4 regions of the Gemmobacter sp. 24YEA27 genome follow, and region 1 is predicted to be linked to each of the others. Evidence: riboswitches for the same ligand, from Rfam matches in the RefSeq annotation. Region 1 holds a riboswitch; each other region holds the start of a gene.
The links. A riboswitch is a leader RNA that binds a small molecule or an ion and turns the genes downstream of it on or off. The one in region 1 is predicted to bind cobalamin.
Positions count from the first base shown of each region.

Region 2: linked by a shared signal. The riboswitch ahead of QNO18_RS19710 (ABC transporter substrate-binding protein) and the one ahead of QNO18_RS23540 (DUF1852 domain-containing protein) in region 1 are both predicted to bind cobalamin.
Region 3: linked by a shared signal. The riboswitch ahead of QNO18_RS02910 (DUF1636 domain-containing protein) and the one ahead of QNO18_RS23540 (DUF1852 domain-containing protein) in region 1 are both predicted to bind cobalamin.
Region 4: linked by a shared signal. The riboswitch ahead of QNO18_RS10590 (aromatic ring-hydroxylating dioxygenase subunit alpha) and the one ahead of QNO18_RS23540 (DUF1852 domain-containing protein) in region 1 are both predicted to bind cobalamin.

Region 1 covers NZ_JASJPW010000006.1:95,821-103,386, reverse strand. The annotation lists gene istA (IS21 family transposase) at 1-583, shown strand, start outside; partial or broken gene QNO18_RS23545 (IS5 family transposase) at 714-1,272, shown strand; cobalamin riboswitch at 1,394-1,594, shown strand; gene QNO18_RS23540 (DUF1852 domain-containing protein) at 1,751-2,734, shown strand; gene QNO18_RS23535 (methionine synthase) at 2,757-3,785, shown strand; gene QNO18_RS23530 (short-chain fatty acyl-CoA regulator family protein) at 3,829-5,274, opposite strand; gene aceB (malate synthase A) at 5,432-7,054, shown strand; gene QNO18_RS23520 (isocitrate lyase) at 7,133-7,566, shown strand, end outside.
Region 2 covers NZ_JASJPW010000002.1:449,055-456,620, reverse strand. The annotation lists gene QNO18_RS19725 (pseudoazurin) at 1-115, opposite strand, end outside; gene QNO18_RS19720 (ABC transporter ATP-binding protein) at 112-885, opposite strand; gene QNO18_RS19715 (iron ABC transporter permease) at 882-1,922, opposite strand; gene QNO18_RS19710 (ABC transporter substrate-binding protein) at 1,933-2,892, opposite strand; cobalamin riboswitch at 3,120-3,323, opposite strand; gene QNO18_RS19705 (proline racemase family protein) at 3,368-4,396, opposite strand; gene QNO18_RS19700 (aconitase X) at 4,405-6,069, opposite strand; gene QNO18_RS19695 (4-hydroxyproline epimerase) at 6,069-7,073, opposite strand; gene QNO18_RS19690 (FAD-binding oxidoreductase) at 7,082-7,566, opposite strand, start outside.
Region 3 covers NZ_JASJPW010000001.1:576,311-583,876, forward strand. The annotation lists gene cobN (cobaltochelatase subunit CobN) at 1-174, opposite strand, end outside; gene cobW (cobalamin biosynthesis protein CobW) at 183-1,211, opposite strand; gene QNO18_RS02910 (DUF1636 domain-containing protein) at 1,213-1,563, opposite strand; cobalamin riboswitch at 1,671-1,877, opposite strand; gene cobO (cob(I)yrinic acid a,c-diamide adenosyltransferase) at 1,914-2,552, shown strand; gene QNO18_RS02920 (cobyric acid synthase) at 2,552-4,012, shown strand; gene QNO18_RS02925 (HPP family protein) at 4,048-4,554, shown strand; gene QNO18_RS02930 (CBS domain-containing protein) at 4,446-5,204, shown strand; gene QNO18_RS02935 (flavin reductase family protein) at 5,208-5,843, shown strand; gene QNO18_RS02940 (flavin reductase family protein) at 5,916-6,422, shown strand; gene QNO18_RS02945 (hypothetical protein) at 6,441-6,929, opposite strand; gene QNO18_RS02950 (sulfotransferase) at 7,140-7,566, opposite strand, start outside.
Region 4 covers NZ_JASJPW010000001.1:2,110,934-2,118,499, forward strand. The annotation lists gene nrdE (class 1b ribonucleoside-diphosphate reductase subunit alpha) at 1-1,973, opposite strand, end outside; gene nrdI (class Ib ribonucleoside-diphosphate reductase assembly flavoprotein NrdI) at 1,955-2,392, opposite strand; gene nrdH (glutaredoxin-like protein NrdH) at 2,404-2,628, opposite strand; gene QNO18_RS10580 (PaaI family thioesterase) at 3,275-3,733, opposite strand; gene QNO18_RS10585 (hybrid-cluster NAD(P)-dependent oxidoreductase) at 3,839-4,930, opposite strand; gene QNO18_RS10590 (aromatic ring-hydroxylating dioxygenase subunit alpha) at 4,933-6,183, opposite strand; cobalamin riboswitch at 6,310-6,525, opposite strand; TPP riboswitch at 6,666-6,772, shown strand; gene thiD (bifunctional hydroxymethylpyrimidine kinase/phosphomethylpyrimidine kinase) at 6,846-7,566, shown strand, end outside.

The DNA.
Region 1 (7,566 bases):
CATTCGGCAGGATGGCGTGGTGGTCGGAGAACATGCCCGCGCCTTTGGGTGGGGCCAGACGGTTTATGATCCATGGCACTATGTGCCTGTTCTGGCACGCAAACCTGGCGCATTGCGTAATGGGGCTCCTTTCAAGGACTGGGTGCTTCCACCCGCCATGGCCGCGATCCGGCGCAAGCTGAAGGGCAGCGATGATGGCGACCGGCAGATGGTCCAGATCCTGAGCTGCGTGCCCGATGACGGGCTGCAAGCCGTCGAAGCCGTGGATCAGGGTGTCCATTCCGCGCCTGTCGTCATCAACATTCTCGCCCGACGACGCGACCCGACCCCGCCGCCACTTCTACTGACTCACACCGCGCTGCGCCTGCCCTTCGCGCAATCAGGCGGGCAGCTGCTCTTTCACCTGATCAGCCGCCTTTATGAACGCACATCGATCATCGTCACCACCAACCTTGCCTTCGGTGAATGGCCAACTGTCTTCGGTGACGCCAAAATGACCACGGCACTCCTGGACCGTCTGACCCATCACTGCGAGATCATTGAGACCGGCAACGAGTCATGGCGCTTCAAAAACCGCACTTGACCCCGATCAGGGCCTGACCCGCCTCCACTCTGTGATCAGTTCCGTCGACTCAGGCCCTGATCTCGACGCAGCATAGGGGGGGCAAAATTGGACGCCGATAGGGGGTCAGTTTTGCGCGCCGATTGACACGCCAGACAAGCTCCAGATGGTCGACAGCACTGTGATCCGCGCTCATCATCATGCGGCGGGCGCAAAAGGGGGACTGCTGACAAGAGGCTCCTGGCCGTTCGAGAGCGTCCGGTGGGAAAACGATCCACTGGATCGTTTTCTGGACCACCTTCCACTTCTCGACCAAGATCCATCTCCGCGTCAACGGCGCAGGCCTCCCGATGAGGACCGAGATCACGCCGGGGCAGGATTCCGACTACACCGGCTATGATCTGGTGATGGCTGACAATCTGCCCCAACCGACAGTTCTGGTCGCCGACAGGGGCTATGACTCTGATAAAATTCGGGAAGACATCGAGAGCCGCAACGCCCTGCCCATGATACCGATGCGAAAGAACCGAAGGGTGCGCAAGGCTGTCGACATGACCATCTATACCCTGCGCAACATGGTCGAGCGCTGCTTCAACAAGCTGAAAAACAGCCGCCGCCTTGCAACCCGCTACGACAAAACCGCAGAAAGCTTCCTGGGCTTCGTCGACGTCGCCTGCATCAGGCTCTGGCTCCGCCATTTGTCAACATGACCTAGGGGTGTTTTAAAAAAAATTTCGTCTGCACCTGATTTCTTACACTGCCGGTTTCGCTCATGAATTTCATGAATATAATCTGCTTCTGAAATCGTTGACATTTCCGGGCCCGCAAAGGATTTTATCGATTGATTCAGGTGCCGGGGGAAGCCCCGGTTAAAAGGGAATCTGGTAAGGCCAATGCCAAATCCGGAGCTGCCCCCGCAACTGTGAGCGGCGAGCCCGTCCGAAATGCCACTGGCGCGCATTCTGCGCCGGGAAGGCCGGACAAGGTTACGACCCGCAAGTCAGGAAACCTGCCTGGATTGATCACCTGTTCCGGCCGCGGTGGGCGTGTCGGGAGCGGCCGTTCCGCAAAGGTGACTGCAAAGGCCCGTGTGACATCAGTCGCCCGGGGCCGGCTTCGCGACATCCGTCGCGGAGTGTCTGTGGTTTTCCGGCCTGTCTTTTCAGGCCGCTCAGAAGGCATGTCACAATGACAGAAGGTTTCACTTTCAGAGTTACGAAGATTGGCTTCGACGAGGATTACATTCCGGCCGATAATACGCGCATCACCACCAATTTTGCCAATCTCGCCAGAGGGGCACACCGCCGGGAGAATTTACGAAACACTCTGGCGATGATCACCAACAGATTCAATTCTCTGGCGGGATGGGACAACCCAAAAGGTGACCGGTATTCCGTTGGGGTCGAGATTATATCCGTCGATATGGCTATGGGGAGTGCAGAAACTGCGGGTGTGTTTCCGATTATTGAGATTCTGAAGACAAACATCCTTGATCACAAAAACCGTAAGATCATTGATGGATCTGCGGGGAATAATTTCTCGTCTTATGTGCGGGATTATGATTTCAGTATAGCGCTCCCGGAATATAACAAAGGGAAAGCCGGCTTTGCCGTGCCGGAGGATTTTGGCGACCTGCATGGAAATCTGTTCAGGAGTTTCGTGAAATCTGAGGTCTATCGCCGAAATTTCAGAAAGACACCGGTGATATGTCTCAGCGTATCAAGCAACAGAACCTATATCAGAACCGATATCACCCATCCTATTCTTGGTGCTGAATACAGGCAGGATGAAGCATCTCTGACTGACAGGTATTTCGCAAAAATGGGTATGACGGTTCGCTGTTTCATGCCGCCGGGCGCCGTTGCCCCCCTGGCATTTTATTTCATGGGGGATCTTCTTGATGATTATACAAATCTGGAAATGATCAGCGCCATCAGTACGATGGAGACATTCCAGAAGATCTATCGTCCGGAAATCTACAACGCCAATGCCGCCGCAGGCAGCTGCTATCGCCCAAGCCTGAAACATCAGGATTATTCTCTGACGCGGATTGTCTATGACCGCGAAGAGCGCAGCCGTCTGGCGCTGGAACAGGCCAAATTCGCGGAAGAGCATTTTATCAGGCCGCATCAGGCCAGGCTTTCGCAATGGTCAGCCAGTTTCGCGCTTTGACAGAATATAAAAGGTCCCCACTATGAATAAACTTCTCCCCACTGCCACTGCCGGCAGCCTTCCCAAACCGTCCTGGCTGGCCGAGCCCGAGAAACTCTGGTCGCCCTGGAAACTTGAGGGGGCAACGCTTGCCGAAGGCAGGCAGGATGCGTTGCGCCTCGCGCTGGACGATCAGCAGCAATCCGGCATCGACATTGTCAGCGACGGGGAACAGACCCGTCAGCATTTCGTCACGACTTTCATCGAACATCTTGAAGGCGTTGACTTTCAGAAACGAGAAACCGTCAGAATCCGGGATCGTTATGATGCCAGCGTGCCGACCGTCACCGGTGCCGTGGCGCGCCGTAGACCGGTCTTTGTCGAGGATGCAAAATTCCTGCGGCGGCAGACGAAACAGCCGATCAAATGGGCGCTGCCCGGCCCGATGACCATGATCGACACGCTCTATGATGCGCATTACAAAAGCCGGGAAAAGCTTGCCTGGGAGTTTGCTGCGATCCTGAATCAGGAGGCGCGTGAACTGGAAGCCGCAGGCGTCGATATCATCCAGTTTGACGAGCCCGCCTTCAATGTGTTTTTCGACGAGGTCAATGACTGGGGGATTGCCACACTGGAACGGGCGGTTGAGGACCTGAAATGCCAGACCGCCGTTCATATCTGCTATGGCTACGGCATCAAGGCCAATACGGACTGGAAAAAGACCCTCGGCACCGAATGGCGTCAATATGAAAAGATCTTCCCGAAGCTGCAGGCGTCAAGCATTGATATGATTTCGCTTGAATGCCATAATTCGCATGTGCCGATGGATCTGATTGAACTGATCCGGGGCAAGAAAGTGATGGTTGGGGCCATTGATGTGGCTTCTGAACGGGTTGAGACGCCGGAGGAAGTGGCGAATACGCTGCGCAAGGCGCTGCAATTTGTAGATGCCGAAAACCTTTGCCCCTGTACCAATTGCGGCATGGCACCGCTGCCGCGCCATATCGCAAGGGCAAAATTGCAGGCTCTGGGTGCCGGTGCCGAGATCATCCGCAAAGAGCTGACGGCATAATCATATCACATCACGATGCCGCCGGAGATATGCCGGCGGCATGTTACTCTTCGCCAAAGCGGTAGATCGCGAGGCTTCTTTCGCGTTCATTCACCGCAAGCGGCCGGTTGATCGGTGCATGCGCACGGGCGGCGCAGTCGCGGCGCTCGCAAAGATAGCAGTTCAGCCCGATTTCAACCGGTTTCGATCTGACAAGGTCGATTCCATCCGCATAGATCAGGCGCGGCGCATAGGCGGTGTCGCAGCCAAGCCCGATCGCAAGCCGCTGCGCCGGTTGCCCCTGCATACCGCCTGCGCGGGTCACGGTGCGCGCAACCGAAAAATAGCTCGCGCCTTCGGGCATGCGGATCAGCTGTGTCTGTACCTGATCGGGCGTCTCGAAAGCGCCGTGGATGTTCCAGAGCGGGCAGGTGCCACCAAAGCGTGAGAAGGGAAACCGCCCCGCCGAAAAGCGTTTCGAGATGTTCCCGGCGCGATCCACCCGCACGAAGAAGAACGGGATGCCCCGCGCACCCTCGCGTTGCAGCGTGGACATGCGATGTGCGGTCTGCTCGAAACTGGTGCCAAAGCGGTGGGACAGCAACTCGACATCGTAGCGCGTGGTTTCACAGGCGCCGAGGAAACGCGCATAGGGCATCACCAGGGCTGCGGCGAAGTAATTGGCAAGGCTGACGCGCATCAGGGTGAAAGCAGATGGCTCCGTCAGCCCGGCCTCATCAACGAGCCGCGCGATCAGCGGTTCCTGCTCAAGGCGCGCCAGCAGAACGCCGATCTGAAAGCGCCGGCTCGACTGGCGCAACAGCTCAGAGAGCATCAGCTCCTTACGATGCAGATCAAACCGCCTGAGATGCCCGCCCATCACATCAGCCGGCAGGATACGGGTTCGCACGCCATGCGCCGAAAGCCGGGCCGAGAGCGCCACATGCGGCTCGCTGCGATGAAGCTGCAATTCCGCCGCCAGCGTCTCGGCGGCGCGGTCGAGCGCGTCGACATGATTGCCGCGCGCGTAGAACCAGGCCCGCACCGCCTCGGCCGGGCGCGAACTTTCTGAGAGGACCTCGACCTTATCGCGATCGGTCAGCGGGTTGTCGTCCGCCATCGGGCGCAGGACGGCTTCACGGTGGCGGTCATGCAACTGGACGAAGGCGCGTGCGAGTCGGGGTGAGGCCTGGAGAATGGCCTCGATCTCGACCTTTGGGATCTGCCCGGCCCCAAGCAGCGGATCTTTCAGTGCCGCGTTGAAATCTGCGGCCAGCTGCGCGTCACTGGCCGGGGCGAGTTCCGAGATATTCAGATCGTAGATTGATGCGAGTTTCATCAGAAACTGCGCCGAGGCCGGACGCTGATCGGCCTCGATCAGGGTGATGTAGCTTGCGGAGACGCCAAGCTCGGTCGCCATCTGCGCTTGGGTCAGCCCCAGCGATTGCCGCAGCACCTTCAGACGCTGCCCGATGATCAGCTTTTCGCCCCGCTTGCCCTCGCCTGTCATGTCTTTCCTCGCATCCCGCTTGTGACAAACCTTACAGATCGCGCAAGGGTAATGTGACAAGACTTACATCATTACCCTTTTATTTCAGATAGATAATGCACATGCGGCATAACATTACCATAGTGACTTTACGCCAGAGCCACATCGGAGAATCGTTATGCCGCTCGACCGTCCGCCCCATAGCCTGCCGCCCGTGATCCTGCGCGAAGTTCCCGGCGCCGACCGGGTTCTGACGCCTGACGCGCTGGCATTCCTCGCCGGGCTGCACCGTGCATTTTCCGGCCAGATCGACGCGCTAATGGCCGCGCGCCGCGCGCGTCAGCACAGTTATGATCTGGGTATGTTGCCGGAATACCTGACCGAGACGAAAGACATTCGTCAGGGGATCTGGGAGGCGGCTCCGGTGCCCCGGGTGCTGATGGACCGCCGGGTCGAGATCACCGGTCCGGCGGATCGCGCGACGATGATCACCGCGCTGAATTCAGGCGCGAAGGTCTTCATGGCCGATCTGGAAGACGCAAGTGCGCCGCGCTTCGACACCATGATCCAGGGGCAGGTGAACCTGCTCGATTACCGCGATCATGCGCTCGGCTGCACCGATCCGAAAACCGGCGAGACCCGGCAGGTCAAAGACGATCCGGCGCTTTTGATCCTGCGGCCGCGTGGTCTGCATCTTATTGAGGCCAATCTGCTGATCGACGGGCGTCCCGTCCCGGCGGCGCTGTTTGATTTCGGGCTGCATATCTTCCATTCCGGCAAGACGCTCGCCGCAGACGGGCGTGGTCCGTTTTATTACCTGCCAAAGCTGGAGAACCACCGCGAGTCGCGGCTGTGGAATGCGATTTTCCTCCACGCGCAGGAGGCACTGGATCTGATGCCCGGCACCATCAAGGCGACCGTGCTGATCGAGACGCTGCGCGCCGCCTTCGAGATGGATGAAATCATCTGGGAGCTGCGCGACCATATCGCCGGTCTGAACTGTGGCCGTTGGGATTACATCTTCAGCTATATCAAGACATTGCGCGCACATCCCGGTTACGTTTTGCCCGATCGGGCCGAAGTGACGATGGACCGCGCCTTCCTTGCGACCTATGCGGCGCGGCTGGTCAAGATCTGCCATCGGCGCGGCATCCATGCGATGGGCGGCATGTCTGCCGTGGTGCCAGGGCAGGGTGACGGGCAGGTGACAGAGGCCGCCTTCGCCCGCGTCCGCGCCGACAAAGAGCGCGAGGTGGGCCTTGGGCATGACGGCACCTGGGTTGCGCATCCAGATCTCGTGCCGGTCGCGCTGGAGGTTTTTGACGCCGCGATGCCTGGCCCGAACCAGATCCGCCGCCCGCGGCAGGATTACCGGATCGACCCCGCGATGCTGTTGAAACCGCATGACGGACGGGTGAGCGAGGCCGGCCTGCGCGACAATATCGCGGTCGCGATCGAATATCTGGCGCAATGGCTGCAGGGCCGTGGCGCGGTGGCGATCAATGGGATGCTGGAAGATGCCGCCGCGGCCGAGATCGCGCGGATGCAGCTCTGGCAATGGCTGCGCCACGGGTCCGAGGTGACGCTGACCGATGGTGACCATACGAAACTGACCGCCGAATGGCTCGCCTCGCTGATCCAGGAAGAGATCGTCAAAATCCTTGGCCGCCTTGGGCCGACCGGCTTCCACCGGGGCCATTACGCCTCGGCCTCTCGGATCGTGCATGAGGCGATCCTTGCCACGACGCCTCCCGATTTCATCACATTGCCGGCCTATGACGTGCTGAACGCGCTCGACTGATGGACCGGCTGACCACGCTTTCCCCCTTTGGCGGGGCCTGTGCCTGCCAGCCTTCTCTTCTCCATGAAAGGATCTCCGATGCCCCGCAAGACCTATGCAGAACTGCGCCGCGAGGTTGCGCAGCGTTACCCGACCGGCCAGACGGCGGGTGGGGTCTCGGTCGATGATATCGTGCAGCTGCGGTTGCAAAACTCCTGGGAGAGCCATCTCGAAATCGCCCGCGAAATGTCGGTGGTGATGCGGGCCGATATGGCGGCCTATGACCAGGATGCGTCGAAATTCACGCAATCCCTGGGCTGCTGGTCAGGCTTTCATGCCCAGCAGATGATCAAAGCGGTCAAGCGGATGCGCGGCACTGCGAAAGGGACTTACGTCTATCTTTCCGGCTGGATGGTTGCCGGGCTGCGCAATCGCTGGGGCCATCTGCCCGACCAGTCGATGCACGAAAAAACCGCCGTCGCCGATCTGATCCAGGAAATTTACACCTCTCTGCGCCAGGCCGATGAGGTGGC
Region 2 (7,566 bases), on a different contig from region 1:
ATGGCTCATAGATCATCGGGCCGTTTTCCGACCGGTTATACATCTCCACCTCATGCGTTTCGGCCAGCGCGGGCGTCGCGATCATCAGAAAAAGGGCGGCAAGAGCGGATTTCATGGCTGATCCTCAAGGCAGTGGAAACGGAATTGCGTGACACCATCGGTCGGGTCGGTCAGCGTCCTGGCCCCGACGCGGAAAATGCGGGCAAGGCGGTCGGCGCTGAGCACCTCGCGCGGCGGGCCAAGGGCGGCAAGTCTGCCCCCCTCCAACACCGCCAGCCGGTCGCAGCCGAGCGCCTGGTTCAGATCATGCAGCGCGATCACCACCGTCACCGGCAGATCCGAGACCAGCCGCAACAGGGACAGCTGATGATGGATATCAAGATGGTTGGTCGGCTCGTCCAGCAGCATGACCTGCGGGCGCTGCGCCAGCGCCCGGGCGATATGGACGCGCTGACGCTCGCCGCCCGAAAGGGTGGTCCAAGACCGCGTGGCCATGTCTGCCATCCCGACACGCGCCAGCGCCTCGGCGCAGATCGCGGCATCCTGCGCACCAAAAGGCGCCAGCGGCGAGAGCCAGGGCGTGCGGCCCAGCTCTACCGCGTCCTGCACGCGCAGCGCCTCTGTCGTCTGGGCCTGCTGTTCAACAAAGGCGATGCGCCGCGCAATATCGCGCCGGTTCATACGCGACAGGGCCGTGCCGTCCAGGCTGACCGTGCCGCGCGCCCGCGCCGCGATCCCGGCAAAGAGCTTCAGCAGCGTCGATTTCCCGGACCCGTTCGGCCCGATCAGCCCGAGCGTCTCGCCACTGGCAACCTCCAGGGTGATCCCTTCGACAATCGGGCGCCCGCGCGCGGCCCAGCCAAGATCATGCGCCGCGATCTTCATCCGCTCACCCTCCCCCGGATCAGGATCAGCGCGAAGCCGGGCGCGCCCACCAGCGCGGTGACCACCCCGATCGGCACCACCTGGCCCGGGATCAGCATGCGCGAGACCACATCGGCCGCGATCAGGAACACGGCCCCGGTCAGGGCCGCCGCCGGGATCAGCCGGCCGTGGCGCGGGCCGACAAGGAACCGCGCCGCATGCGGGATCACCAGACCGACAAAGCCGATGGAGCCGACAAGGCTTACCATCGTCGCGGTCATCAGGGTCACCGCGCCGATCAGCACGATCTGCACGCGGCGCACCGCGATCCCCAGCGATGAGGCGGCGTCCGAGCCAAAGGAAAACGCATCCAGCGCGCGCGCATGCCAGAGACAGGCAAGAAACCCTGCGACCGCGACCGGCACCGCCAGTGTCACATCGGGCCAGCGCACGCCCGAAAGATTGCCCAAAAGCCAGAACATAATGCCGCGCGCCTGTTCGGCATTGGCCGATTTCGCGATGAAGAAAGAGGTCAGCGCGTTGAAAAGCTGCGATCCGGCAATGCCCGCAAGCACCATCTGTGCAGGGCCGCCGCCCGCCGCGCGGGCCAGGGCCGCAACAAGCCCAAAGGCTAAAGCCGCCCCCAGAAAGGCCCCGCCCGAGATCCCGATGGCCCCGGCGCCGACGCCCATGATCGTCACCGCCACCGCCCCGGTGGATGCCCCCGCCGAGACGCCCAGCAGATAAGGATCGGCCAGCGCGTTTCTGACCAGCGCCTGCAACACTACACCTGCCAGCGCCAGCCCCGCGCCGCATCCGGCAGCGACCAGGGTGCGTGGCACCCGATAGGCCCAGATGATGCCCTGATCGATCGGGTCAACCAGCAGCCCGGCATTCCAGAGATTATTCGCCAGGGCCGCCCAGACTGTCGACCAGGGCAGCGGCGTCTCGCCAAGGATCACCCCCGTCAGAACGGCGATCGCCAGGATAGCCACCCCCGCCATGGCGCGCAAAGCGACATGGGCGGCTAGCGCAACAGGGGTGACCGGGCGTTTCATCTCTGGCAGATCATTTCAGATCAAAGGCCGGCAGCGCCGCCGCCAGCTCTTCCAGCGCCGCGATATTGCGGATCGACGGGTCCATTGCATGGGCGTCGATGATCACGATGCGACCATTCTTCACCGCCTCCATCTGGCTTACCACCGGATCGGACTTCAGGAATTCCAGTTTCTTTTCATGATCATCCGCCTCGAACCGGCGGCGATCCATGCGGGCGATCACGATCACATCGGGATTGGCCCGCGCGATGGTTTCCCAGGACACGACCGGCCATTCCTCGGGGCTTTCGACCACATTCTTCAGCCCCAGAGACGCCATCATCCAGGCCGGAGCACCGCCGTTTCCGGCAACATAGGGGTCGATATCCATCTCGGCCGACGAGAACCAGAACACCGCCGAGGCCTCTTTCAGATCAAGCGCCTTCGCCGCCGCGACCGCCGCCGCCTCGCGCGCTTTCAGGTCAGCGACCACCTCTGTGCCCTTGTCGGTGATGTTGAAAATCGTCGCCAGCTCTTCGATGCCGAGATAGATCCCCGCCATCGTATAGGGTTCCAGCCGGGTGCCGTCCGAGCCTGCGGTATTGTCCTTCCCGATGCAGTCGGACGGCAGGACATAGGCCGGAATGCCGAGATCGGCGAATTGCTCGCGCGTTGCGACGATGCCTTGCGGGCCGACATGCCATTCATATTGCACGGTCACGATCCCCGGGCGTTTGGCGACGACGCTTTCGAATGAAGGGTCATTATCGGCCAGCCGTTCGATGCCGTCGTTCAGCTCTCTGAACTCCGGCAGGACTTCGGTGAACCAGACCGAAGTGCCCGCGACCTTGTCGCCAAGCCCCAGCGTGTAAAGGATCTCGCTCGTCGCCTGGCCGACCGTCACAGCGCTTTCCGGCGCCTTGTCAAAGCTCAGCTCAAGCCCGCAATTCTGCAGCTTGAGCGGATAGCCGGTCTCGGCCAAAGCAGGCATGCCAAAGCAGAGCGCGGCCAGTGAGACGGCCAGTGAGAAACGGGTATTGGGGAAATATCGCATCCGGGATCTCCGTGAGGGATGGGGGATGGAGCGGATGGAGAGCGTGAAAACCGCGACGCACAAAGCTGGCCCGGCGCGGTTGGCGCAGGCTGGCGGCACGGGATGCGGTGGCGCATCTGCGGGTCAAAATCATATCTCGCCTCCCCGGACGCCCCGTCCGGGTCAAGTTGGTTACAGGAGTCGGCAGGTCTCCTGACTGGCGGGTCACTGGGTCTGCGCAGCCTTCCCATGGGCTCTCCCACAGTGGCATTGTCGCGCGGACCCTCGCCGCCTACAGTTGCGGGGGCAGTTCCGGTTCATCCCCCTGTAAAGGCGGATGACGGATTCCCTTTCAATTCCTTGCGGAAACCGACCTGCCCTGAGTATGGGCAAACCCGTCCCGCTTCAATGGCAAAGCATCGCGTTATGCGGATCAGCGCGCGCCCCAGGTGTCCGACAGCCGATACCCGCCGGGCCAGGGGTCAGATGGGTCGAGCATATGCTGATGGATGCCGGTGACCCAGCCACGCCCCGAGATTTCCGGCCGGATCGCCGCCGTGCCCGCCAGATCGGTGGTGCCGAGGATGCGGCCCTGAAACTCCGACCCGATCAGCGAGACGGTGGTCAGACGGTCGGCCTCAGACATCTGGCCACGCGCATGCAGCACCGCCATCCGCGCGGAAAGCGCGGTCCCGGTGGGCGAGCGGTCAACCTTGCCGGGCCGGATCGCCACGGCGGCACCGGCGCGCAGGTCATTGCCCTCGCGCGTGACCTCGCCCGCGAAAAGGCAGAAGGAGTAATGCCTCCAGTCCGGGTTTGTCGGGTGACGGAAACCGAGCTGTTCCGTCCCGGCATCCGAGATTTTCACCCCGAGCTTTGCAATATCATGCGCCTCGTCGGGGGTCAGGCTGAAGCCGAGCGCTTTGGCATCGACAAAGACGAAACTGTCGCCGCCCCAGGCGGTATCGACCGTCAATGTGCCAATGCCCTCGACTTCAAGCTTTGCATCCAGCCGTTCGGCGAAAGAGGGCAGGTTTTCGACAAAGATCCGTTCCGCCTTGCCATTGCGGCATTCGGCGCGGACATGGACCAGACCGCCCGGCGCCTCCAGCACCATGCGCGTTTCCGGCTCGACCATCGGGATGATGCCGCCATCAAGCAAGACCGTCGAGACACAGATCGAATTGGAGCCGGACATCGGTGGCGTATCCTCGGGCTCCATGATGATAAAGGCGGCATCGGCGCGCGGGTCTTTTGGCGGCACGAGCAGGTTCACATGGCGGAAGACGCCGCCGCGCGGCTCGTTCAGTACGAAATTCCTGAGCGTCTGATCTTCGGCGATCCAGCGCGACTGGGCCCAGATCGTGTCACCCGGCGGCGGGCGGACCCCACCCACGATGACATCGCCCACCTCGCCCTCGGCATGGGCGGAAATCACATGGATGGTCTTGATCGAGCGCATATCGGGCCTCAGGAAAGCCAGGGGGGAAGGGTTTTGGCAGCATGGCCGGTGAGGGCAGCGCGGGCGCAGGTCTCAAGACTGTCAAAGCGGATCTGCCGGCCCGAAAGCCCCGGCCCGTAATGGGCATATTTGCCGGAATTGGTCATCAGCGTGCGGGTCGCGGGCGGGAAGACCGGCTCGGAGATCGAGCACCAGCAGAGGTCAGGCAACACCTGCACACTGGCGGCTTCGAGGGTTGCGAGCGTGCCCTCGCCCGCCAGATCGGCAATGATCTGGCGCCCGGCGGTGATGATGGTCGGAACCTGCACCCGCCCACCGTTCAGCGCTTTCGCGAAAGCACGGCATTCTTCGCGCGAGGCATGAGGGCTGCCGATGGCGACAAGGTCGATCGCTTCGCCGCCCTGGTTCAGCTCATCCCAGGCGCGGGCGAAATCGCTGCGTGTGATCCGGACATTGTCGGCATCGGGTGCGATAAGATGCGCCTCGGGCGTGACCCCTTCGACATGCAGCATCGGTGCAGCCGAGGTGGTGCCAAAGGCCGCGCACAGTGCCTGTAACTGCTCGCGGGATGCCGCGCCCACACCTCTGAGCAAGGGGATCCGGTCCGGCGAGGCGCGGCCCGCAAGCCAGCCCAGCAAAGGCCAGAAGAGATCATCCGTGTCAGGAATCGCCGCCACGTCAATGATGCGCTGCGCCGCCCGGTTCTCGTCCAGACAGACGCCGGCCAGTGGCGCACGCCCGGTCATCGCGATGAAAAGGTCCAGGAAATCCGGGTGTTTCGCCGTCCGCGCGCCCAGCACGGAATTGGCAAAGATCACCGCATTGCTTTCCGACCAGCCAATGGCTTCGCCTTCGGCCGGAGCGCTCTCCAGCAGATAGGGTGCGCAGGTGAAACTCGGCCGGCAGCCCATCGCCACATAGGCATCGGCAAGCCGCTGCGCCGGGGCGCCGAACAGATCCGGCACCCCCTGGGCACGCCAGTTCTCGCGGTCGACCGAAATCGCGTTCATCGTCGTAGGCACCCGCACCAGTGCCCCCATATCCGCCATCTTTGCCGCGAAGGTCAGATTGGCGGGGCTCGCATAGATGCAGCCGTCGATATGGCCCTGGGTCACATCAATCAGCCGGCTCGCCCCCTGGTTTGCCGCCATTGCAACAAGGATGCGCATCGCCTGCGACACGGCCTCGCCTTCCGCGCCCGACAGCATCGCCAGATCTGCCGCCGTCAGGGCCAGCGCCGATCCCGCGGCAGAGGCGACCGGCAGGGTCATTCCCGGGGCCTCGATGGCCCCTGGAATGACGGCCACCTCCTCCAGACGCGAGACGGTGTCGAATGCCGCGCGCTCCAGCCGCAGGACAGGCAGCGCCACGCCGAACATCTCGGCGGCAATCATCGCGCCCAGCGTCACAACATCTTCCGGCTCGCGAAACACCAGCGCCGCAGGCGCAAGTCCGTTCAGCGCCATGTCCAGCAGCACCCCTGACCCGGTACAGGAGCCCCGCGTCCCGGGCATCACCAGCACCCGCCCGGCAAGCGTCTCGCCATGCAGCGGGTGATGCGCGTCAATCACCTTTGACGTCGCGGGATCGACACCGCCCCAGAAGCTCAGCGGTTCATCGGATGCCAGAACGCGACCCTTCGCCGTGCCCTCAAGAATGAACCGCGAGCCCATCATTTCACCACAAATCCATGCGCATAGGGGTCACGCTCATCGATGAAAATCGTGTTGATCCCGGTCTGCCGCGCCCAGCCGCCAATCGACGGAATGATCGCGGATTTACCCGGCACCGCGTCAGAAGTCGCCTCGACCCGACCCTTGAAGATCGAGCCGATGATGCTCTCATGCCAGAATTCATCGCCGACGCTCAGTCGGCCCTTTGCCGCCAGCTGCGCCATCCGGGCCGAGGTGCCCGTGCCACAGGGCGAGCGGTCAATCGCCTTGTCGCCATAGAATACGGCATTGCGGGCATGGGCGCCCTCGACCGTCGGCACCCCGGTCCAGAGGATATGCGACAAGCCGTTGATCCGCGCGTCGCCGGGATGCACGAATTCATATTTCGCATTCAGCGCCGCCCGCAGCTTCGGCGAGAAGCCGATCAGCTCTCCGGCGGTGAAATCGGACATGTCGCGGAAATTCTTCTGCGGCTCGACAATGGCGTAGAAATTGCCGCCATAGGCCACATCGACCACGATCTCGCCCAGACCCTCGACCTCGGCTGTCAGCCCTTCGGCATAAAGGAAACCCGGCACATTGGTCAGCCGCACCTCTTCGACGAAACGACCCTCCTGGCGGTAAGAGATATCGACCTTGCCCGCAGGTGCATCAATCGACAGCTTGCCGGGCGAGCGCGGCTGGATCAGCCCGTTCTCGATCCCCATGGTGATCGTGCCGATCGTGCCATGGCCGCACATTGGCAGGCAGCCCGAGGTCTCGATGAACAGGACCGCCACATCGCAATCGTCGCGGGTCGGCGGATAGAGGATCGAGCCCGACATCATGTCATGGCCCCGCGGCTCGAACATCAGACCGGTGCGGATCCAGTCGAATTCGCGCAGAAAATGCGCGCGCTTCTCAAGCATGTCCTTGCCGATCAGACGCGGGCCGCCGCCCGAGACCAGACGCACCGGATTGCCGCAGGTATGACCATCCAGGCAGGAGAAAGTATGAACACTCATCATGAGCCTCAGAAGCGTTGGGGAGAGAAGGCAGATATGTCGATGGCGGGCGCGTTTCCAGTCACAAGGTCGGCAACCAGCCGCGCCGTGCCGGCCGATTGCGTCAGCCCGAGATGGCCATGACCGAATGCGTGAACAACGCGGGCAGAATTCTTCGAGCGGCCAATCGCCGGCAGGCTGTCCGGCAAAGACGGGCGAAAGCCCATCCATTGCACGCCGCCCTCGGGCTTCAGCCCGGGCAGGAAGGCTTCGGCCTTTTTCAGCATCGCCTCTGATCGTCTGAAATTCGGCGGCCGGTGCAACCCGCCCAATTCCACCGCACCGCCGACACGGATGCCGGTGGAGAGGCGCGAAACCACGAAACCATGGCCGCCAAAGGTCACTTGCGTGCGCAGGTCAAACGCGCCGCGCGGCAAGGTGGTGTTATAGCCACGCTCGGTTTCCAGCGGGATATGGTCGCCGACCGAACGCGCGATCAGATGCGAATGTGCCC
Region 3 (7,566 bases), on a different contig from region 1:
GTTTGCCAGCCTGAGGGAGGGCAGCGTCTCGCGCCCCCGCTTCCACCCTGCCGCAAAAGCCCCGAGGTCGCTGTCGGAAAACGACAGCACCACAAGATCCCCGGGCGTCTGCCCGAGATCCTGCGGCATATCGGTCTCTTCCAGACCGTGGCTTTCGCGAAAGAGGACGTGCATCAGGCGCCTTATGCCCCCAGAGCGGCCCGAACGGCGGCCGCGTCGATATTGCCATGTTCCGCGATCACGACAAGCTGCGAGCGGCGGGGCTGGTTGCCCCAGGGCCGGTCGAACTGATGACGCACACGCGGGCCGACGGCCTGGATCAGAAGGCGCATCGGCTTGCCCTCGACCGCCACATGGCCTTTGACGCGCAGGATGTTCTGCGCGGCTGCCAGGGCCGAGACTTTCGCCGCAAGTGCCTCCGGGTCGGTGATCTCGGGCAGATCGACCACGATCGTGTCGAAATCGTCATGATCGTGATCATCATGGCCATCGTGATGCGAGGGGCGCTCATTCAGGCTGTCTTCGGCAGCCGCGCCGATCCCCAGCACGACACGCGCATCGATCACGCCTTCGGTCAAAGGCAGCATCGGCAGAGGGCGCGGCGCCTCGGCCTCGATCACGGCTTTCGCCTTTGCGATACCGGCATCCCCCGCGAGATCGGCCTTGGACAAAAGCACGATATCGGCGCAGGCGATCTGATCTTCGAAGACCTCGGAAAGCGGCGTCTCGTGATCGGCCTCCGCCGCGCCGGGCTGTGCCGGGTTCGGGGCGAAAAGGCCGGCGGCGACCGCTTCGGCATCGGCCACCGCCACCACACCGTCGATGGTGATTTTAGAGCGCAAAGCCGGCCAGTCGAAGGCCTTCAGCAGCGGTTTCGGCAGCGCAAGGCCCGAGGTTTCGATCACGATATGATCGGGGCGCGGCTCCATCGCCATCAGCTTTTCGATCGAGGGGATGAACTCGTCGGCAACGGTGCAGCAGATGCAGCCATTGGTGAGCTCGACAATCGAGCTTTCCGGGCAATTCGCATCGGCGCAGTCGCGGATCAGGTCGCCATCAACACCGACATCGCCAAATTCATTCACCAGCACAGCGAGCCGCCGCCCGCCCGGGTTTTGCAGCAGGTGCCGGATCAGCGTGGTTTTCCCGGCGCCAAGAAAGCCGGTGATCACGGTGACGGGGGTTTTTTCCAGGGATTTGTCTGCGGACATGTCAAAGCTCCATCGGAGGGATACGGGCGATTGTGTTCTTGCGGATGACCTCGGGCCGCGCACGCCAGGGGACGATGCCATCGGGCGTCGCCGCAAAGGCGTGATACATGGTGACGAGGTCGTTCAGATGCAGATCGGGGTCGAGATGGCCCTGGACATAGGTCCAGCGGCCCGGGCCGCGAAACACCACGGCGCAGCCATTGGAACAGGCAGACAGGCATTCCTGACGGCGATGTGCCACACCTTTGGCGGTCAGCGCCTCAGAGAGGCGCGCGCCATCGCGTATGGCCTCGGGGCTGCTGCCCGGCAATCTGCATGTGGTACAGACCACAAGCTCGGTTTCTCCGGCCATTTGCCCCTCCGGCATGGCTGTGGCTGCGCGGGGAACAGGTGGCGGGCAAAAGCACCACCAGACCCGCGGCTCACCCCGGCCGCCCGTTACGAATGATGCGCGCCCCGAAGGGCCGCACCGGCGCTGGCAGGTCTCCCGGCTTGCGGATTTCGGGGAATCCCCCTGCGGGCGCCCTGCCTTCCCGGCCGGGTGGCCAGTGGCGGTTGGGCGACCTTTCCGGTCACGGTCGCGGGGGCGGCTGCGTCTGGGCTTTCGGCCTGTCGCATTCCCTCTTCGCCTGCTGTATGGCAGGAACCAGCGATGGCCACAGCCAAGCCACCAGACCCACCGAATGTCAAGCGAGGCCAGGAATGACCGATGCTCCCGATCCCGCCGCAAATCCTGCGGAAGATGCTGCCCGCCACGCCGCAAAAAAGGCGAAGATCAAGGCCGCGCGCGACCGGATGATGGCGGAAAAGACCGGCGAGAAGGGGCTGATCATCGTCCATACCGGGCCGGGCAAGGGCAAAAGCTCCTCCGCCTTCGGGATGATCCTGCGCTGCATCGCGCATGAAATGCCCTGCGGCGTGGTGCAGTTCATCAAAGGCGCGATGTCGACCGGTGAGCGCGATCTGATCCTGAAGAATTTCGGAGGTCTCTGCCAGTTCCACACGATGGGCGAGGGCTTTACCTGGGAGACCCAGGATCTGGAGCGGGACCGCGCCGCAGCGGCGCGCGCCTGGGAAAAGGCGAAAGAGCTGATCCGGGACGAGCGGAACCGCATGGTGCTGCTGGACGAGATCAATATCGCGCTGCGCTATGACTACCTTGTTCTGGCCGAGGTGCTGGCGTTTCTGCGCGATGAGAAACCCCCGATGACCCATGTCGTGCTGACCGGGCGCAATGCAAAGCCGGAACTGGTGGAACTGGCCGATCTGGTGACGGAAATGGCGATGGTGAAACACCCGTTCCGCGCCGGGGTTAAAGCCCAGGCCGGGGTAGAGTTCTGATGTCTGGCCAGACGCCTGGCCGCGCGCTGATGATCCAGGGCACAGGCTCGAATGTCGGCAAGTCGCTGCTGGTCGCGGGGCTTTGCCGGGTGGCGCGGCGGCGGGGGCTGACGGTCCTGCCGTTCAAGCCGCAAAACATGTCGAACAATGCCGCGGTCACAGTGGACGGGGGCGAGATCGGGCGGGCCCAGGCACTGCAGGCGCTGGCCTGCGGGGTGGAGCCGCATAGCGATATGAACCCGGTCCTGCTGAAGCCTGAAACCGATACCGGCGCGCAAGTGGTGGTGCAGGGGCGTCGCCTGACCTCGGTGCGCGCAAAGGATTATGCTGGCCTGAAGCCGAAGATCGCCGAGGCAGTGCAGGAGAGCTTCCGCCGCCTCAGGGCTCAGGCGGATCTGGTGATTGTCGAAGGCGCCGGCAGCCCGGCCGAGGTCAATCTGAGGCGGAATGACATCGCCAATATGGGCTTTGCCTTGGCGGCCGACGTGCCGGTGGTGCTGGCGGGTGATATCGACCGCGGCGGCGTGATCGCGCAGATCGTCGGCACCCAGGCCGTGCTGGACGCAGGCGATAACGCGCAGATCGCGGGCTTTCTGATCAATCGCTTTCGCGGTGATCCCTCATTGTTCGATGATGGCTACCGGCTGATCGGGGACCGTACCGGCTGGCGCGGTTTTGGCGTTTTGCCCTGGTTTCGCGATGCCCGGCTTTTGCCGGCGGAAGATGCGCTCGACCTGGCGCCATCGGGCAAGGGGCGGGTAAAGGTCGCCTGCCTGGCTCTCAGCCGCATCGCGAATTTCGACGATCTCGACCCGCTGAAACTGGAGCCGGATCTGACGGTTTCGATGATCCTTCCCGGTCAGGCGATCCCCGGCGATAGTGATCTTGTGGTGATCCCCGGGTCGAAATCGACACGCGGAGATCTGGCGTTTCTGCGCGAACAGGGCTGGGATATAGACATTCTCGCGCATCACCGGCGCGGCGGGCGGATCCTCGGGCTCTGCGGCGGCTATCAGATGCTGGGCCACTCGGTCGCCGATCCCGATGGGATCGAAGGCGCGCCGGGGGTGACGCCGGGGCTTGGCCTTCTCGATGTGGAAACGGTGATGTCGGGCGACAAGCGGCTGGCACGGGTCACGGCCCGCCATGCCGCCACCGGCCTCGATGTGACCGGCTATGAGATCCATATCGGACGGACCGAAGGCCCTGACCGCGCCCGTCCCTTTGCGTATCTCGGCGACCAGCCGGAAGGCGCGCGTTCGCCCGATGGCAGGGTCGAGGGCAGCTATCTCCACGGGCTATTCACCAGTGACGCCTTCCGCGCCGCCTGGCTGAAGGATTTCGGCATCACCGCCGGCGCAACCCGATACGGCGCCGAAGTAGAGCGCATCCTTGATCGCCTTGCCGATCATATGGAAACCCATCTCGATTGTGACGGGCTGCTTGCGCTCGCCCGCTGATCGGGCAGAGTGACACGCCGCAACAGGAGGCCGCCATGGGACAATATCTGCGCCGGACACTGCGCCATGCCGGCCCCGCGATGGGCTTTACCGGCTGGACCGAAACCCTGCGCGCCACGGCAGGCATGTTTGTCGGCATGGTGGCGCTGATCCTGTTCCTCAGCCCCGACCCGGGCGCCTCGGCCTGGGGGCTGTTCGTCATCGCGCCCTTTGGTGCCAGCGCGGTGCTTTTATTCGCTGTGCCAAACAGCCCGCTGGCGCAGCCCTGGTCGGCGGTGGTGGGCAATGCGGTCTCGGCCCTTGTCGGCGTGGCGCTGGTTCTGACCATCGAGACGCCCGAGCTGCGGATCGTGCTGGCCCCGGCGCTGGCCGTCCTGGCGATGCATCTCAGCCGTGCCCTGCATCCGCCCGGGGGGCGGTTGCGCTGGCGACAGTGCTGGCCCCGCATGCGGCGGCGGAGCTCGGCTTTTTCTATGTGCTGGTGCCGGTCGCGCTTGGCACGCTGGCGCTGGTGCCGGTGGCGGCGCTGGCGGCGGCACTGACCGGGCGGCGCTATCCGTTCCGTCAGCCTGCCACCGCCGCCCCCGGCCAGCCCGATCCGCGCCCGCTTGACCGGCTCGGCGTTTCGCGCGCGGAACTGGCCGGGCTGCTGCAGGAATTTCACCAAAGCGCCAATATCGGCGTTGAAGACCTCGCCCGGCTGATCTCGGCCGCCGAGCTGCTGGCCGCGCGGCACAAGACCGAAGGCATCACCTGCGGCGAGATCATGTCGCGCAACCTTGTGACCGTTGGCCCCGAGACGCCCCTGACCGAGGTTGGCGCGATCTTTCGCGACCGGGGCTTTACCTCGCTGCCGGTGGCGGCGACGGATGGCAGCTATCTGGGCGTGATTTTCCAGATCCACCTGATCCGGCGCGGCGCCGAAGACGCCCGGCTGAGCGGCACCCGCTTTACCGCAAACCTTGCGCGGTTGCTGGGCGCTGCGGGCGGGCGTACCGTTCGGGCGCGGGAGGTGATGGATCCCCATGTGCCGACCCGCAGCCCCGGCACGCCGGTCCATGATCTGCTGCCGCTGCTGGCCGAGGGGCCGAATGATGCGGTGCCGGTGCTTGAAGGGGCGCGTATCCTGGGCATCGTCACCCGCACTGATCTGATTGCTGCGCTGGCACATCAGCGCAAGGAAGAGGGCTGAGATTTGCATTTCGATCTGGAAAGTACCGCGGCAGGGATCGCCTATAAGCTGCTCGTCGCCACGGTCATGCCGCGCCCCATCGCCTGGGTGGTGACGAAATCCGCCGCCAGCGTGGTGAATATCGCACCTTTCAGTTTTTTCAACGTGATGGGGGATGAGCCGCCCACCGTGGTGCTGGGGATCAGCCCGGGCCGCGACGGCGGGCTGAAACATTCGGCACAGAACATCCTCGACAGCGGCGAGTTCGTGGTGAACCTGGTGCCTTTCGCGCTGGCCGGGGCAATGAACCTGACCTCGATCGACGCGCCCGAAGGCGTGAGCGAGGCGGAACTGGCCGGGCTGGAGCTGACGCCTTCGGTCAAAATCACGCCGCCCCGGATAAGCGCGAGCCCCGTGGCGCTGGAATGCCGCCTCCTGCAGCGGGTAGAGACCGGGCCCCGGCAGACTCTGATCGTCGGCGAGGTGCTGTCGATCCATATCGAGGACCGTTTCGTGCTGGATGAGGCGCGCGGCCATGTCGACACGCCCGGGCTTGACCTCGTCGGGCGGTCTTTTGGCGCGGATTATGTACGCACGCGCGATGTGTTCCGGCTGGAGCGCCCGTTCTGGCAGGACCGCATTGCCAAAGACCGCGGCTGAGGCACGATTTTCGCTGGCATTTCCTGCCCGCTCAATGCAATAAATTTGTACTAACGTACAGGAGGCCCGTCAATGGACCCGGAACTGCGCAGGTGTTTTGTCGAAGGCATGAGCCGGGCTGCGACCTTTGTCGCCGTCGCCACCACGGATGGAGAAGGCGGGCGCTTTGGCGTGACGATTTCCTCACTGACCTCGGTTTCGGCGGATGGCGACCATCCCTCGCTGCTGGCCTGTATCCATCACCGCAGCTCGACCGCGACAGCGATCCTGAAAAACCGCGCCTTTTGCGCCAATCTGCTGCATGAGGGCCAGCACGAGATCGCCAATATCTTTGCCGGCCGCAGCGGTATGGCCGATCATGACGCGCGCTTTGCCCAGGTGCCCTGGCAACCGGGCAGCCTTGGCCAGCCGAAAATCGCGGGGGCGACGGCGGTGTTTGAATGCCGCCTTGCCACCGCGCTTTACTGGGAAACCCATCATATCTTTGTCGGCCATGTCACCGGTGTGACCCTGTCGGAAGATCCCGCAACCCTGCTTTACGGCCAGCGCGCCTATCGCCGGGCGGTGGATATCAGCTGATCTGCCGGGTCCCCCCGATCAGCATTCCGGATAGCCGAGGCGGATCAGTTCTGCCCCGCTCACCCGGAGAGGGCTGTCGAGCCTGTAACGCGCCGTTTCCATGAACCAGCTGCGAAGCGGTTCGCGGTAATTCTGCGCCATGATCTGCGACCAGTGGTCAAATTCCGGCTTTGGCAGCGGCTTGCCGTAAGAGCTTGGGCCATGAAAGCCAAAGCTCGCGCGGCGGTGGACGCAGATATTGTCGAGCCCGAGATACATCGTGCAGGCCGAATTGCAGGTGCCGCGCAGCTCGACGCGGTCGCCGCTGGCCCGCAAGCGCTGAACCTCGCGTTCCCTGGCCGCGATCAGACCACCCGGGTCTGCCCGCACCACCCTGATCGTGCCGATATGGGTCGGCCGCATCTGCGCCAGGGCCTTTCCCGGACTGAGCGGTGGCATTGCACCGCTGGCTATTGAAAAGCAAAGTACTGCAAAGCCCGCCCGCACCCGGGTCGAGACATGTTTCATGACGAACCCCTTTCCACCTTTGCGGCGGGGTCATCTGATCGTCCAACCCTCACCCGTCGCGAAGATGAGCAAAGCAGAGGCGTGCTTAAGACGAGGTTTTCACAGCAGAGGCCGGGGGCATTCGAGTCATTAAAATCGGTCCTTAATGCCCTGGACCTGCCATATTCCGCGCGGCCTACGGACCCGGATCAGGCCCGGGTCAGCTTCGGATCAGGGCGGCAAGCGCAGCATCGCCCGGGGCGCAGGCCGCGATAAGACGCGCCCTCTCAGCGGGGCAAGCCGGTCCGCGCGAGACGGGCGCGACACCGGCAGGGCGCCGGCCTCCCGCAGCCAGCCCGCCGGGGCCGATACGCCCAGATACAAGGCCAGCGCCGCCAGTTCGGGCTCTGGTGTCGCGATCAGCGCCTCATAGGAAAGGTGATGCCAGCGCGCCCGTGGCAGGGTCGCAAGCGCTTGCGCCCCCCGGATCATCATGGCCGACCAGAACCGCGCCAGCAGCAGCGGATCGGCGGACCGATCCAGCATCGGCGTGACCGGCATCGCAATGCTCAGCGCCTGCAGGACCCGCCAGATCCGCCCGCGCCCGTAATGGCTGTCAGGGTCAAGAAGGTCGATGCCAAGGCGCCGCATCCGCTGC
Region 4 (7,566 bases), on a different contig from region 1:
GTCAGCGACAGGCCCTGATCGACATGTTCGGTCGCCGCCGCATAGGTGTCGATGATCGCTTCCGGCCCGATCTCATAGGCATCGCGGTAATATTCCAGGTTCTCATTCGACATGAAGGCGGCAGGGTAATAGACGCGCCCGATCTTGCCTTCCTTGCGGATCTCGATCTTCGCCACGATCGGGTGGATCGAGCTGGTCGAGTTGTTGATATAGGAAATCGACCCGGTCGGCGGCACGGCCTGGAGGTTGCGGTTGTAAAGCCCGCCCGCCATGACATCGGCTTTCAGCGCTTCCCAATCCGCGCGGGTCGGCAGCGTCACACCCTCAAACAGCGCGGTGACCTTCTCCGAAACCGGCAGCCAGTCGCGCCCGGTATATTTGTCAAAGAACGAGCCATCGGCATATTTCGACTTGTCGAAGTCTTTGAAACTCTGCCCATGCTCACGCGCCAGCAGGTTCGAGGTGCGGATCGCGTGATAGGCGACAGCAGCGAAATAGACGCTGGTGAATTCGACACCTTCGGGCGAGCCGTAATGCACATGCTCGCGCGCCAGATAGCCATGCAGGTTCATCTGGCCCAGCCCGATGGCATGGCTTTCATCATTGCCGCGGCGGATCGACGGGACCGAGTCAATCGCCGACATTTCCGACACGGCGGTCAGGGCGCGCACGGCCGCTTCGACGGTCTTGCCCAGGTCCGGGCCGTCCATCGCCGCCGCGATGTTCAGCGAGCCGAGGTTGCAGGAAATATCCGTGCCAAGATGGTCGTAGCTCAGATCCTCGTGGAAGGTCGACGCCTCGTTGACCTGCAGGATTTCCGAGCAGAGGTTCGACATGGTGATGCGCCCGTGGATCGGGTTCGCCTTGTTCACCGTGTCTTCGAACATGATGTAAGGGTAGCCGCTCTCGAACTGGATCTCGGCGATGGTCTGGAAGAATTCCCGCGCGTTGATCTTCTTCTTCTTGATCCGCTTATCGTCGACCATCTCGTCATATTTTTCGGTGACCGAGATTTCCGAGAAGGGGACGCCGTAAACCTTCTGCACGTCATGCGGCGAGAAGAGATACATATCTTCGTTGTTCTTCGCGAGTTCGAATGTCACATCCGGGATCACCACGCCAAGAGACAGCGTCTTGATGCGGATCTTCTCATCGGCATTCTCGCGCTTGGTATCAAGGAAGCGCAGAATATCGGGGTGGTGGGCGTTGAGGTAAACCGCGCCGGCCCCCTGACGTGCGCCAAGCTGGTTCGCGTAGGAGAAGCTGTCTTCCAGAAGTTTCATCACCGGGATGACGCCGGAGGACTGGTTTTCGATCCCTTTGATCGGGGCGCCGGCCTCACGCAGGTTCGTCAGCATCAGCGCCACGCCACCGCCGCGTTTCGACAGCTGCAGCGCCGAATTGATCGACCGCCCGATCGATTCCATATTGTCTTCAAGCCGCAGCAGGAAGCACGAGATCAGCTCGCCGCGCGACATTTTTCCTGCGTTCAGGAAGGTCGGCGTCGCGGGCTGGAAGCGGCCCGAAAGGATCTCGTCCATGAAGGACATCGCCAGCGCCTCATCGCCACGCGCGAGCGCGAGCGCGACCATGACCACGCGGTCCTCGTAACGCTCAAGGAAGCGCTGACCGTCGCGGGTCTTCAGCGTGTAGCTGGTGTAATATTTGAACGCGCCAAGGAAGGTCGGGAAGCGGAACTTCTTCTCATAGGCGGCATCCCAGATCTGGCGCTGGAAGTTGCGCGAATACTGATCCAGCACATCGGGCTCGTAATAGCCTTCATCAACCAGATAGCGCAGCTTCTCATCCAGATTGTGGAAGAAAACCGTGTTCTGGTTCACATGTTGCAGGAAATATTGCTTCGCCGCCATGCGGTCGGCGTCGAAGCGGATTTTGCCTTCTCCGTCATAGAGGTTCAGCATCGCGTTCAGCGCATGGTAGTCCAGCGCCGGCTTCACGCCATTGTCGAGCATTCCATCCCCCAGAATAGATCAAGCCCGCGCCGGACGCGGGCGATGTCGGTTTCCGTGCCGGCCAGCTCGAAGCTGTAGAGAACCGGCACACTGCATTTACTGGCGATAACCCGGCCCGCAAGAGCGTAGGTCTGGCCGAAATTTCGGTTGCCCCCGGCGATCACACCGCGCAGACCGGCGCGCCGGTCGGGGTCATTGAGAAAGCGGATCACCTGTTTCGGGACCGCGCCGCGCCCCTCGCCATCGGCGAATGTCGGGCAGATCAGAACGAAATCCCCGCCCGGATCCGGCATAGGATCCTGCGGGGATATTGGGATACGCAGCGCCGTGCCATAGCGGCCGGCGCTGATCTCTTCTAAGCGCATGACGAAACGCAGGGTATTGCCCGAGGCAGATGAGAAAAAGACGAGCCCGGGCACGGACAAACCCCTCAGCTGGCGAGGCGGCCGATCATATCGGGACGAAAGCCCGCCCAATGCGCGTCACCGGCGATGACGACAGGGGCCTGGCGATAGCCGAGCGCCACAACGCGGTTCATCGCATCGGCATCTTCGGTCAGATCGATAATGGAATAGGACAAGCCTTTGGCATCGAGCGCACGGGTGGTTGCGGTGCACTGAACGCATGCGGGTTTGGAGTAAACGGTGATGGTCATTGCCTGATCCTTCTACTGTCCCATGTGGCTGCGGTTCGCTGAGAAACGGCCAGCGGAAAGCCTCCGCCGGGTGATGTCCTCGCGCCCGTCGCACGGTTTTGTTGCCTTCACTTTGCCCTGGGATCCTGCCGCGGCTATGGTCTTCCCGGAGGTTTCCCCCCGGAGTTTCCCCTGGCCGTTCCTGCCGCTGGCTGCGCCCGGAAATGCCCGGTTTTCCCCGGATTTCGGACGCGTCGCAGGCTGCAGGTTTGCTCCCGGAACATCTGCATATTGATCCCTGATTTGCTCTGCTGTCAACATCTTGTGTTATTGAAATGCTACCCGTGACGGGAACGACTCAGAGTTGAAAAGCCGCTGAAATCAGAGGAAATCGTTGCTTTGCCGGGCGCGCGGGGGGAAATGTGTGCCTCTAAACCCACAGACTCGGGCTGCACAAAATTTCGCCTTGCACAATATCCAGGAGCAGGGGCGGCCCCTGATCGTGCCGCGTCGTGGACAGAATGGTGCACATCTCTGGGGATAAGCCGGTTGACCCAGGGGAAGGCAATGCAGGCGCCGGTCGCGCCCGCCGGGTCGTCACCAGATTGATTCGAAGGCGGCAGGGCCGGGGGCAGGAGCCGGGGGGCAGTTCCTGGTTCGCGGTGTTTCAGGCAGCCGGAGCGGCCGGGGGTGCGGACGCGGGGGCGGGCGGGATGGAATAGGTCATATTCGCCCGCGCCACCGGATCCTCGACCCCGTCCGAGAAGATCAGCGCATCCGCCACCGCCAGCACGCGCCCAAGTTTCAAAAGCCGCACATCGCAGTAAAGCCCGCGCCCGGCGGCCGGCTTGCGCATGAAATCGATGGAACATCCCGTGGTGACCGCCAGCGCCACCGGCCCGATCCTCGACAGGATGGCAAGGTAGACCGCCACATCGGCAAGAGCGAACATCGTGGGGCCGGATACAGTGCCACCCGGGCGCAGATGGCGCTCGGCCACTTGCAGCCGCAACCGGATGCCCTGATCGGTTACGGCATCGACGGTGAAATCCGCTGCCACCTGGCCGAAATCGCGGGTGACAAAGTCGTTCAGCGCGGCTCTGTCCATCAGGATCGGTTTCGCCATCGGTGTTCTCCCATATCTGCGCGCGGTGACCGGCGGGGAGAGTACCCGTCTCAGACGCACCGGCAAGGCTGCCGATGCGTTATTTTCTGTGAGGCCGCGCGGCTCTCAGACCTCGACCGAGATCCTGCCCATCGGGTTCGAGCAACAGGCGAGGATCCAGCCCTCGGCAATCTCGTCATCCGAAATGCCGCCATTATGGACCATATGCACATCGCCTGCGGTCTTTTTCACCTTGCAGGTGCCGCAAAGGCCGAAGGTACAGCCCGAGGGGATGTTCAGCCCGGCGCGTTTCGCCACCGCGAGCACGGTATCGGTCTCGGAACAGGGCGCGGTCACGTTTGAGGCGGCGAAGGTGATCTGCGCACCGGCCTCGGAATCGGGGATCACATCGTCGATCACCGGGGCGTCGGCTTCCGTCGACACCGGCGCGCCGAAGCTTTCCTGATGGTAATGTTCCATATCGAAGCCGAGCGAGACCAGCATGTCGCGCACCGCCTGCATGAACGGCTCCGGCCCGCAGCAAAACACCTCGCGCTCCAGATAATCCGGCGCCATCAGCCCAAGCATGATCTGGCTCAGCCGGCCCTGATAGCCGGTCCAGGTCTGGAACGGGTCGCTTTCCTCGACGGTAAAGCGCAGCTTCAGCCCCGGCACACGGTCTGCAAACCCTTCGAGCCGCTTGCGCAACAGGATTTCGGATGGCCGCTTTGCCGCATGGACGAAGACGATATCGGGCATCTCGCCCGAATCCCAGGCCCAGGTGGTCATCGACATCATCGGCGTGATGCCCGATCCGGCCGAGATAAAGAGATGCTTCTTTGCCGGATGCCGGTGCGAGCTGAAGATCCCCGCCGGGCCATAAGCCTTGATCTTCATCCCCGGCTTCAGGTGATCAAGCATCCAGCGCGTGCCGACAGACGTCGCCTGGGCTTTCACCGTGACCGAGATCGACAGTGGCCGCGATGGCGAAGACGAGATCGTATAGGTGCGCTGGACATTGCCCCTGGCGCCTTTTTTCGGATCAACCGGCAGGTCGAGCGTCACGAACTGGCCCGGCTGATAGTCGAACCAGGCCCCCGAGGGCGCGCGGAAGGTGAAGGTGGCGGTATCCGGCGTCTCGGGCACGACCATGGCGCATTCAAGATGCTCTGCATCATCCCAGGGCTTCACAGACCAGTTAAGTTGTTGCTTTCCCATTTTTATTCCGCCGCCAGTGCCGGGCCGGTGCCGGAAACGGGGCCAAGGCGTTCCGTCATGATGCCGGCATACCAGTCGATGAATTGCATCACCCCTTCTTCCTGGATCGGGGAATAGGGCCCGGGCTCATAGGCGGGAGAGAGAATGCCCTTCTGGTTTTCCTCGACCACCTGGCGGTCTTCGTCATTGGTGTTGAGCCAGACGCGGGTGAGGGTTTCGAGATCATAGTCGACGCCCTCGACCGCATCCTTATGGACCAGCCAGTTCGTGGTCACTTGCGTCTCGGTCGGGCTGATCGGCAGGATGCGGAAGACGATGGCGTGATCGCCGAGGAAATGGTTCCAGCTGTTCGGGTAGTGGAAGAACAGAAGGCTGCCGGCATCGTTGAAGGGCATGGTGCCCATGCGTTTCGCCACCGCCGCCTTAGTCGACATCGTATAGCTTTCGGCGCCGTTCAGCAGGGGGATGCGGGCGAGCCGCCATTGCATCTGCGGGTGGTTGGTGAAGCGCGAGGGCAGGCCGGCCGCCTCGCAGCGCTTCCAGTGTTCGATAATGTCGGGCGAGGCCGAATCAGGCCCCTCCATCGCCGTCATACGCGGGTTGTCGGAATAGGTCCGGCACAAAGACGGGTGCGCGCCGCCGCAATGATAACATTCGCGGTTGTTCTCGATCACCAGTTTCCAGTTGCCGTTTTCGACGATGGTCGAGCTGAAAGCGACCTTTGCATCGGCAAGGCCCGAGGGGGCCAGATACGACATCAGCTTCGGCGCGAGGTCGGAAATGGGAGGGGGCACTTCGGCGAGACAGATGAAAACCATGCCGCCAAGATCGACACAGTGCACCTTCTTCAGCCCGAACTTCGAAGGGTCGAAATCCTCGCCCATATCGCGGGCGAAAATAAGCTTGCCCTCGAGGTCATAGGTCCATTGGTGATAGGGGCAGACAAGGTTCGTCGTCGCGCCATTGGTCTTCGCGCAAAGCCGCTGACCGCGATGGCGGCAGACATTGTGGAACGCGCGGATGCGATTGTCTTTGCCCTTGATGATCACCACCGGATAGGCGCCGATCTGCAGCGTGGCAAAGGCGCCGGGTTTCTCCAGCTCGCAGCCCGGAATGGCAAAGAGCCATTCACGATACAAAATATGTTGAAGATCGGCCTCCAACACCCCGGGATCACAATATAAATCGCGCTCTAAGGCATAGCCGCTCCGGCGTGCCAGCAGGCGGGAAAGGGTTTCGGACTGGCTCAGCATTTGCTGTCCTTCGCGTTAGCCCGGGCGGGTCGCACGGGCAGGTTTGACGTGCGATGGACAACAGGCGGCGAAGGGCCCGCGCGGGGATGGACCCGCGAGCCGGTTGCCGCTTCGCCGCCCACCGCGGCTCGACATCTCGTGCAAGGCTGGTTTCCGGGCTTGGCGAGCGGTCTTTTCAACCCTGGTCGCGACACCTTCCCGGGCTCCTCCGCCCAGTGGTCCTTGTCGCGCCTCTCAGCCTCTACCGTTGCGGGGGCAGCGCCGGCTTTGGCCCCTTGCGGGACCGCACCGGCTTCCCAATTCTCCGCTGTCGCCAGCGGCACCTTGCGAGGCTGAATTGATCACAGTGCGGCGGGCGGGATTGTCTGTTTGCGACATGTCGCAAAGCGGAACAGACAGCGGCCCCGTAAGCAGCCTCATTCGCGCAGAAAGCGGGATTTTGCCGGTTGCCAAACGAAAATGCTCCGCTTAACGATTGGGCAACTTACTCGTTGGGGTGTCCCGGGAAACCGGGGCTGAGAGGCCGCAAGGCTAACCCATCGAACCTGATCCGGTTCATACCGGCGGAGGGAACGGGTGGTCTGATCGTGTCTCTGGCGGCCCGTTGTGGCCTGCCCGGGCATCAGTGTCCCCAAATCTTTTCGCCGGTCATTGGGGGCATGATGACGGCGATAGCTTTGACCATAGCGGGGTCCGATTCCGGCGGCGGCGCGGGGATTCAGGCCGATCTTAAAAGTTTCGCGGCAATGCGCGTCTATGGCGCCAGCGTGATCACTGCGATCACGGCCCAGAACACAAGGGCGGTGACCGCGGTGATGGCCCTGCCGGCGCGGCTGGTTCGGGCGCAGCTGGAGGCGGTGTTCGATGATCTTGCCGTGGGTGCGGTGAAGATCGGGATGCTGGGCGATCCGGAACTGGTCGCGACCGTGGCGGCGGCGCTGAAAGGGCGCGATCTGGCCCTGGTGGTTGATCCGGTGATGGTGGCGAAATCCGGTGACCGGTTGCTCGCGGCCGAGGCTGTCGCAGCACTGCGCGAGGCGCTTTTGCCGCTCGCGACGGTTTTGACCCCGAACCTGCCCGAAGCGGCAGATCTACTGGGCGAGGCCCCGGCCAGCAGCCATGAGGCGCAGGAAGCGCAGGGGCGCGCGCTCCTGTCGCTCGGGCCGGCCTGGGTGTTGATGAAAGGCGGTCATGCCGGGGGGGAAGAGTGTCGCGATCTGCTGATCGGCCCTGTATCCCATGTGTTCACGGCAGAACGCCAGCAGACCAAAAATACGCATGGCACAGGATGCAGCTATGCCGCAGCGATTGCGGCCGGGCTGGCGCAGGGGATGGCTGTCCCCGATGCGGTGGCGCGGGCGCATCGCTGGCTCCAGGGGGCGA